One region of the Arthrobacter sp. BI5 genome, then DNA from elsewhere that is predicted to be linked to it. Evidence: riboswitches for the same ligand, from Rfam matches in the RefSeq annotation. Region 1 holds a riboswitch; the other holds the start of a gene.
What was found. A riboswitch is a leader RNA that binds a small molecule or an ion and turns the genes downstream of it on or off. The one in region 1 is predicted to bind cyclic di-AMP.
Positions count from the first base shown of each region.

Region 2: another riboswitch for cyclic di-AMP. It lies ahead of AC1MED_RS04175 (NlpC/P60 family protein); the one in region 1 lies ahead of AC1MED_RS03285 (aggregation-promoting factor C-terminal-like domain-containing protein).

Region 1 is NZ_CM155264.1:682,707-687,110, forward strand. Features, by position in the region: gene AC1MED_RS03270 (phosphatase PAP2 family protein) at 1-310, shown strand, start outside; gene upp (uracil phosphoribosyltransferase) at 323-958, shown strand; gene AC1MED_RS03280 (glyoxalase superfamily protein) at 1,051-1,428, shown strand; gene AC1MED_RS03285 (aggregation-promoting factor C-terminal-like domain-containing protein) at 1,544-2,296, opposite strand; cyclic di-AMP (ydaO/yuaA leader) riboswitch at 2,295-2,477, opposite strand; gene AC1MED_RS03290 (glycosyltransferase family 39 protein) at 2,776-4,404, opposite strand, start outside.
Region 2 is NZ_CM155264.1:878,985-883,388, reverse strand. Features, by position in the region: gene mobA (molybdenum cofactor guanylyltransferase) at 1-316, opposite strand, end outside; gene AC1MED_RS04180 (HNH endonuclease) at 371-871, opposite strand; gene AC1MED_RS04175 (NlpC/P60 family protein) at 1,108-1,884, opposite strand; cyclic di-AMP (ydaO/yuaA leader) riboswitch at 2,149-2,307, opposite strand; gene AC1MED_RS04170 (M23 family metallopeptidase) at 2,455-3,273, opposite strand; cyclic di-AMP (ydaO/yuaA leader) riboswitch at 3,278-3,491, opposite strand; gene AC1MED_RS04165 (iron-dependent transcriptional repressor DtxR) at 3,643-4,335, opposite strand.

The DNA.
Region 1 (4,404 bases):
GGCCCGCGTGGCTTTCATCACGGCCGGCGCGGTGTTCATCTTCCTGATGGGCATGAGCCGCGTCTTTCTGGGCCACCACTGGATGACCGATGTGATCTTCGGCTGGGCGCTGGGACTGGGCTGGGTGGGGATCGTGATCCTGGCCCACCGGCTGTTCCATGTGCTGCGGCACCGGGAGCACACCGGCCCCGCGCCGACGTTCGACAACGAGGCGCACCTGCGCGACCCCGCCCCGGACGACGCCGCCGCTGGTGCCGCCGCCGACGCCGATACCCCCGGCTCCGGGGGACGGTCCTCAGCGTCCGGGTGATAGTTTTGACCCATGCGCACTCTCGTTGTGGACCACCCGCTGGTCGCCCATAAGCTCACCGTTCTGCGGGACAAGAACACCCCGTCCCCGGTCTTCCGCCAGCTGACCGAGGAGCTCGTCACGCTCCTCGCCTATGAGGCTACGCGGGACGTCCGCACCGAACCGGTGACCATCGAGACGCCGGTCAGCACCACCATCGGCACCGCGTTCACCAAGCCCACCCCGCTGGTGGTCCCGATCCTGCGCGCCGGGCTCGGCATGCTGGAAGGCATGACCAAGCTGGTCCCCACCGCCGAGGTGGGCTTCCTGGGCATGGCCCGCGACGAAGAGACGCTGGACATCATCACCTACGCCGAGCGCCTGCCCGAGGACCTGACGGACCGCCAGATCTTCGTCCTGGACCCCATGCTGGCCACCGGCGGCACGCTCCGCGAGGCGATCAAGTTCCTCTTCAAGCGCGGCGCCTCGGACGTCACCTGCATCTGCCTGCTGGCCGCCCCGGAGGGCCTGGCCAAGCTGGAAGAAGAGCTCTCGGACGCCAACGTGACCATTGTCCTGGCCTCCATCGACGAAAAGCTGAACGAGAAGTCCTACATTGTGCCCGGCCTGGGCGACGCCGGAGACCGCCTGTACGGCATCGCGGTCTAGCAACCGGGGTTCAGTGCCGCCCCTCGAGGTGCGGTTAACAGGTCCTGCGGTCAAGGGTTCCGGCGGCACGCGTCCGGGACTAGCCTGTGCCCATGGACTGGAAACTTGAACTGGTGTTTGTCCCCGTCTCGGATGTGGACCGGGCCAAGGACTTCTATGTGAACAAGGTCGGTTTCAACGCCGACTACGACGAACGCCCCGCGGAGAACATCCGCTTCGTCCAGCTGACGCCGCCGGGTTCCGGTTGCTCTATCGCGATCGGCGAGGGCCTCAACGATGCCCCGCCCGGCACCGCCCCCAGCCTGCAATTGGTGGTCAACGACATCCAGGCGGCGCACCGGCAGCTCAAGGACAACGGTGTCGACGTCAGCGACATCGACGTTCAGGACTGGGGGCATTTCGTCTACTTCGCCGATCCGGATGGCAACAAATGGGCGGTGCAATACATCCCCAGCCGTTCAGGCGGCTAGCCGTCCACTGGCCCCGTATTCCGCGGGCCGCGCGGCGGCAGGCGCACGTGAGGCCCCGGATCCTGTGGATCCGGGGCCTCCTCCAGCCGGGCGCAAGGCCCGCGGTGCGTGTGGCTTAGTACCAGTTGTTCGCGTAGTGGAAGTTCAGGGCGCCGCACGGCGAACCGTAGCGGTCCTGCACGTACTGCAGGCCCCAGTTGATCTGGGTCCGGTAGTTGGTCCGGTAATCTGCGCCGGCGCTGGCCATCTTCTCGGCCGGCAGGGACTGCACCACGCCGTAGGCGCCGCTGCTGGGGTTCGTGGCCGTGGTCTTCCAGTCGGATTCCTTGGTCCACAGCTTCAGCAGGCACTGCATCTCGCTCGCTGCCCAGCCGTGCGCGGGCAGCTGGGCGGCGGCATAGGCCTGCGCGCCGGCGGGATCGTCGACGGCCACCGGCTTCGCCGGAGCGGGCGCCGGGGCTTTTACGGGCTTGGCCTTCGCTGCCGGGGCCTTGGCAGCTGGTTTGGCCGGGGCTTTCGCCTTGGCGGGCGCGACCTTGGCCGCCTGGGCCTCCACGTTCGCGGCGGCGGGGGATGCAGGAGCGTTACTGCCGACGCGTTCAAAGTCCAGGGTCTGCAGGGACGCTGCCGTGTCCTTGGCCGCGTCGGCGGTGTGCGCGGCCGTGCCGGACGCCTGGCCCGCCGCGCCTGCCCCCAGCAGGACCGCAAAAGCGGACACTACGACGGCGGCGCGTTTGCCGTTGGTCCTGAGCCCGGCGCGGGACAGGGCCGAAACGCGCTTCGCCGGCTCGGCGCGGTGGCGCGCGCTCTCGGCGTCGGACGTGCGTTTAGCGCCTTCTGGGCGTGCGGGTACCTTGAATTCAGTCATGTTCGCCTCTCAACGCCTACGGAGTTAGCTGTCGGGTTCGGATGCGAAATCCGGCCGCACGGAATCTCGACGTGGCGGCTTAACCCCAAGGGTGCATGGATGCAGAATGCCCGGGAACTCTGGGTTCCCCGTCTCTGCCTGGTCCATGGGAATCCGGGAAGCGGCAGAGTTTGGCGTCAGCCCGGATATGCGGCTAGATCGATGACCGCACCCTAAAACGGTACCGGACTTCCACTCAGATGTCACATTTAGGTAACGGCACATGGCTGCCGCGGAGTGGCGTCTTGCTTTCAGGTCCGCGGCGGGCAGGCCCGTTTCGACGGTTCCCTGCCCACCAGCTGATGGGAAGCATCGGGTGCGCGGGGAACCGTCGAAACGGCGGGGCTAACGCGTGCGCCGCCCAGCGGCCTGCCTAGTCCGCGAGCGGGGACGGTGCGGCGTCGGTCCGGTGCGGAGGTTCAGGGTGTCCTTCACGGCGGCTAGGCCCCCAGCTTGTAGACGGTGGTGTTGCCGACGGTCTGCGCCTGATAGTTGGCCGCGACCCAGTTGGCGACCTCGGAGTTGCCGCCGCGGCCCCCGCCCATTCCGCCCATACCGCCGGAGATGAAGTAGCCGATTTCGCCGCGGCCCACCATCGCCTGGAACTGCGCGAGCGTGGGGTAGGGGTCACCGCCGTTCCAGCCGCCCAGCGCGATCACGCTGGTGCCGGTGGCGAGTTCCAGGCTGGCGGCCTGGGTGGCGCCGGAGACAATCGCGGACCACTTGGCGCCGGAGGACTTCAGCAGGGCGGTCAGCTCCGCCGAAGACGTTTCCCCGCCGGGTCCGCCGGGGGCGTCGGCGCCCGCACCGCTGGTGCCGGCGCTTCCGCCGTCGCCCTCCGGCCTGCCGGCCGCCCCGAAGCCGCCGCCCATCGCGGAGGCGGTGGGCCCCGACGTCGGGATCGACCCGGAGTGCGGCTGGGCCGCCGTCGCCAGCGTCCAGGCCGTGGTGCCCAGGCCGCCCGCCAGCAGTGAGAGGACCACGACGCCGGCCGTGGCAGCCTTGCGGAACCGGGCCGGGAGCGCCGCCAGGCTGTCCACCCGGAGCAGCAGCGCCGCGGCGGCCAGGACGCCCAGGACCACGGCGATCACCCGGAGCCCTGGCAGCCAGGCGGGGTCGCGGCCAAGGAGCACGGCGGACCACGCCGAGGTGGCCAGCACCGTCACGGCCAGCACCATCCGCGCCGGCCAGTAGGAACGGCCCCGCCACAGTTCCACGGAACCGATGCCAACCAACGCCGCGATGGCCGGTGCCAGCGCCACGGCATAGTACGGGTGCACGGTGCCGCTCATGAAGCTGAAGATGCCGGCAGTGACCAGCAGCCAGCCGCCCCAGAGCAACAGCGCCGCGCGGGTGGCCGAGGTCCGGGCCTGGCGGCGGGTGAACCACAACCCGGCGGCCAGCAGGATCAGGGCCGCGGGCAGCAGCCAGGACACCTCGCCGCCGAAGCTGGCGCCGAACATCCGGGTGATCCCGGCCGCGCCGCCGAAGCCCACGTTGCCGCTGCCGCCCGGCCCGCCGGCGTTACCACCCAAGCCGCCGCCGGGCATCCCGCCGCCGGATCCGGTGATCCGGCCCAGCCCGTTATAGCCGAACGTGAGTTCCAGGAAACTGTTGGTCTCCGATCCCGCCATATAGGGCCGGGTGGAGGCGGGCGTCAGCTGGAACAGTGCAAGGTAGCTTCCGGCCACGACGGCGATCCCCGCCGCGGCGGCGAGCAGGTGCAGGAGCCGCCGGCCCAGGGTGGCGGGCGCCGCCCACAGGTAGGCCAGGGTCAGTCCGGGCACAATCAGGAAACCCTGCAGCATCTTGGCCAGGAAGGCCAGGCCGATCACGGCGCCGGCGGCGGCCAGCCACTTCCAGCCAGCCTTCTCGATGGCCCGGGTGGTGAGGTAGGCGGCCAGCACCAGGCACAGGGTGAGCAGGGCGTCCGGGTTGTTGAACCGGAACATCAGGGCGGCCACCGGCGTCAGCGCCAGGGCGCCGCCGGCCAGCAGGCCAGCCGCCGGACCGGACACCCGTTTGACCGTCAGGTACAGAAGCCCGACGGCGGCCACCCCCATCAGCGC
Region 2 (4,404 bases), 200 kb from region 1:
GGCCCGGCGCGCCGAAGCCTTGCGCCGCTGGGGCTTGCTCGGCTTCTTGCTCGGCGGAGCCATAAGTGGAGAGGGCGGAGACACCGGCGGCGATGGCTGCGGCGGGCCCGGAAAACGGCGGGTCCTCGCGGCAGCCAAGTACGCCCGGCGGAAGGTCACCGGCAACGGGGCCGACGACGACGATCCGGCGGGCGTCCCGGGCAGCCCGCAACGCCCACCCAAGCAGGGTGGCGCCGTCGACCATCAGCCCGGCCTTGGGCACGCCACCGAGGCGGGAGGACCGGCCCCCGGCGAGGATAACGGCGTCGAATTCCACCAGACCAGCCTAGCCGCATCGGGCCGCGGCGGCCGTCGCCGTCAGGGCAGGGGCTCAGTGCGCCTTTTCGGGGAGCAGGAACGGGTCCCAGGCCGGGGTCGGCTTCTCCAGTTCCTTGATCTGCCAGATGGTGCCCTTGGGCGGCCCGGGAACGAAACCGAGCTTCCAGCCCATCTCCGCCGGGGTGTGGTCTCCCTTGGCGTTGTTGCAGCGCAGGCACGCGGCCACAAGGTTCTCCCACGAGTCCGCGCCGCCGCGCGATTTGGGCTGTACATGGTCAATGGTGTGGGCAGCCTTGCCGCAGTAGGCGCAGCGGTGGCTGTCGCGGCGGAGCACTCCCCTGCGGCTGACAGCCGTCAGGGTGTTGTAGCGCGGCCGGATGTAGCGGTTCAGCAGGATCACCGACGGGCGGCCGAGGATGTCCTGCGGGCCCACCACCGGGTCGTCCCCTTCGGCCACCACGCTGGCCTTTCCGGTCAATACAAGGACCAGCGCCCGACGGAAGGTGACTACCGCCAGCGGTTCATATCCAGCATTCAGAACGAGAGTGCGCATCCGCATACCTCTTCACGGCCGCACCCGCCAGGGGCACTAGGGCCGGCTGCCCTGTGCATGGTCGGGCTATGGATCGACACCACAAGAGTAAACACCCAAGGCCCGGATTGCCGAATTTTTCTGTGCCGCGTCTCCCCGCGCCGCAACGCGGCGGCCTGCGGCTTAACGGAAAGGACCCCTGCCGCAGGGGCAGGGGTCCTGTCACGACGCTTCGGGCTGACGCCCGGGGCTGGGTCCTAGCCGCCGACGCGGATGAAGACCGGGCCGGAGCCGACGTTGACGCTGTACAGCGCGGTGGTTCCACCGTTCCAGCCGCCGTGGACGGCCATGCCGTTGCCGACGTAAACGGCGATGTGGGCCATGCCCATGCCACCGTTCTGGTAGTAGGCGAGGTCGCCCGGCTGTGCCTCGGCAGCACTCACGGTGCGGCCCAGGGACAGGTAACCTGCCGGCCAGCCATGGTAGTTGACGCCGACGGCGGCCAGCGCGTTGGTAGCCAGCATGGTGCAGTCCTGCGAGACGCCGATCTGGGCGTACGCAGCGGCGGCGATCGAAGCGCCCATGCCGCTGACGGCGGCCGGAGCCTTGGTGGCCGCGGAGGCGGTGGTCGCGGTGCCGGTGGTGGCGGTGGAGCCCGCTGCCGGCGCGGTTGCGTCGGTGCTGGCTTCCTGGACCTGTACGACGGGCTTGGGAGCCTCGACGACGGGGCCCGGCGCGGTCTTGACCGCGGGCTTCTCGTAGGAGATCGCGATGGTGGAGGCCGCGGAAATCGTGGCCGGAGCGTTGGACTGTACTTCCATGGCGGAAGCGGACGTCGATTCGCGCTGAACGTTGGTCTCGGCAGCGTTGGCTGCGATACCGCTGGTCAGAACCAGGCCGGAGGCTGCAGCGATAACCGCGGCCTGGCGACCCATACCACCGGCGTTGTCGCCGACGGCCTTAGCAATGACAGCCAGCGAGTTGGTCTTGGTGACCTCCGCGCGGTGGCGTGCAATGTTTGCACGAGTAGTCATTTAGTTCTCTCTTTCGTGATCCTAAGTGTCCGCGCTGCATGCAGGCGGGACTGAGGACGCTCCGGCATCTTGGGGGTACGCCGGATCGCCCCGAAACGGGTTTCTTAGCGAAGGGTGTACTGCGAAGACGCGCCAAAAGCGGGAACTGCGTTGCGTGATCCAGCCCGGGCGCCGGCAAGGGCAGCGCAGAGCGTGGAATTTAGCGGGCTCAACTGAGCCTCGCCAGCGCGAAAACGCGCAGCATTGTGGCGTGAAGACACGAAAGTAGCCTCTCCCAATGCCTACGAGGTGAGCTGTCGGATTCGGATGGGAGTCACCCGGCCGCGCCGCTTCCTGGGAAGCTTTGCGACTTAACCCCAAGGTCTTCTTGCGAAGACCAAAATTGGTTCCCCCGCCCCTGCCAGACGATGTCATGCGAACGGACCTTGAGCGGTGGCAGAGTTAGGCAATCCACTCAAGAGCGCCAACTTCGGAGAAGTTGGCGTGCTTCATACGGTACAACAGTTGGGACTCAATGTCACATTCAGATCACGGCGTGTCACAGAAATGCGAGTCGTCCCTCGGGTCGGCTTAGAGCCAGCCCAGCGGATCAACGACTTCCCCGTTGACCATCACCTCGAAGTGGAGGTGGCAGCCGGTGGAGGCGCCGGTGGTTCCGCTCATCGCCACCACATCGCCGCGCGAGACCTGCTGGCCCACGTGGACGTTGGAGGACGACAAGTGGTTGTACGTGGTCTCCAGGCCGTTGCCATGGTCGATCACGACCCGGTTGCCGCCCCCGTAGGGGTGCCAGCCGGAAAAAGTCACGGTGCCGCTCGCGGCGGCGTGAACGGCGGTGCCGCACTGCGCGGCATAGTCCTGCCCGCGGTGGAATTCGCCCACGGCGCCCGTGATGGGGCTGACCCGGTAGCCGAACGGCGACGCGGTGACCATGGCGTCCAGCGGGGCGCCGAGGCTGCCGGCCGACGCCGCCCGGGTGATGGTGCCGACGGACTGGGCGCTCAGCAGCTGCTTGAGCTTGCTGTCCGGGTCGCCCTTGGTGGTGACCGCCGTGCGGTTGAAGTTGATTTCGGCGGCCGCTGCCTTGACCTCGGGCTGCGCCGCGGCGGAAACCGAGCCGGTCCTGGCGGCCTCGGTGGCCATCACGGGGCCGGTGGCCGGAACGGCGACGGTGAGGACCAGCCCGGTGGCCGCGAGGGCGATGCCGGCCTTCTGACCCACACCGCTGACGGCGGCGAAGTCGGTTACCTGGCGGAACGCGCTGCGCCGCCCGCGGCGCTCGTCGCGGTGCGCATCGCGCGGGCGCTCGGTGAGAACGACGGCGGCCGGGCGCGGCTCCGGAGCGGGACCGGTCGCACGACGGCGGCCCCTGACGGTCTGGGTGGTCAAGAAGGGTTCCTCTCTGGATAGCCTGCGAAGTTAGCTGTCGGATTCGGGTCAGAGAGATCAAAGACCCGGTCCGCCGGTGCAAGCATCCAGACACAAGGGCACCCTCAGCGGATCCCTCATAGTGTTTGCTTGCCGCTAGCGGACTTCACCCCAAGGCTGCTGAATCAGCAGCCGGTTGTGGTTCCCCCGCCTCTGCCAGAAGGTGACTCGCTGTGCTGATCCGCTGGCAGAGCTCGGCTTCGGATCAGATAACGCTTTAGTATCGGTGCTAGTCATCAACTATAGGGGATTAAGGCAAGCAGTAATAATTCCGTTATCTCGCATGTGCATAACTTCGCGGCGGCTCCGCGGACGCAGCGGTGACCGGAGTTACCCGAGCGTAACGAAGACGTGGGCGGCGACCTCGGGCGGCAGTTCGAGCGCACCTTCAATGTCCGGCACCCGCACCGAGATGTACTCCCCCACACGCTCCAGGGACACCCTGGCTCCGGGACGGATTCCGCCCTCGTCCAACTGGACCAGCAGCTCCGGCTCCACCTGGATCGGCTCGGCGAGCCGGTTCACGGTGATCCTGGAATCCGCGCCGTAGCCGGCCATCGCCTCGAGCAGGTTGACCACCCCGCCGCGTTCCGCCATCGGGAGCCCGCCGAGTTCGGCGAGGCCGGGGATCGGGTTCCCGTAGGGAGACACAGTCGGATGGTCCAGCATTTCGAAGATGCGGCGTTCGACCCGTTCGCTCATCACGTGCTCCCACCGGCACGCTTCCTCGTGGACGTACGCCCAGTCGAGTCCGATCACGTCGGCGAGCAGCCGCTCGGCCAGGCGGTGCTTGCGCATGACCTCGATGGCACGTTTCCGGCCCGTGTCGGTCAGTTCGAGGTGCCGGTCCCCGGAAACAACCACGAGTCCGTCCCGTTCCATCCGTCCGACGGTCTGGGAAACGGTGGGGCCGGAATGGCGGAGCCGTTCGGCGATGCGGGCGCGGAGGGCGACGATGTTCTCTTCTTCAAGTTCCAGGATGGTCCGAAGATACATCTCGGTGGTATCGATCAGATCCGTCATTCAGCTCAGCTCCTCGAGCGCCGTCCTTGCGTCATTCCCACCGTACAGCGTGCAGGATGCGCCCCGGCG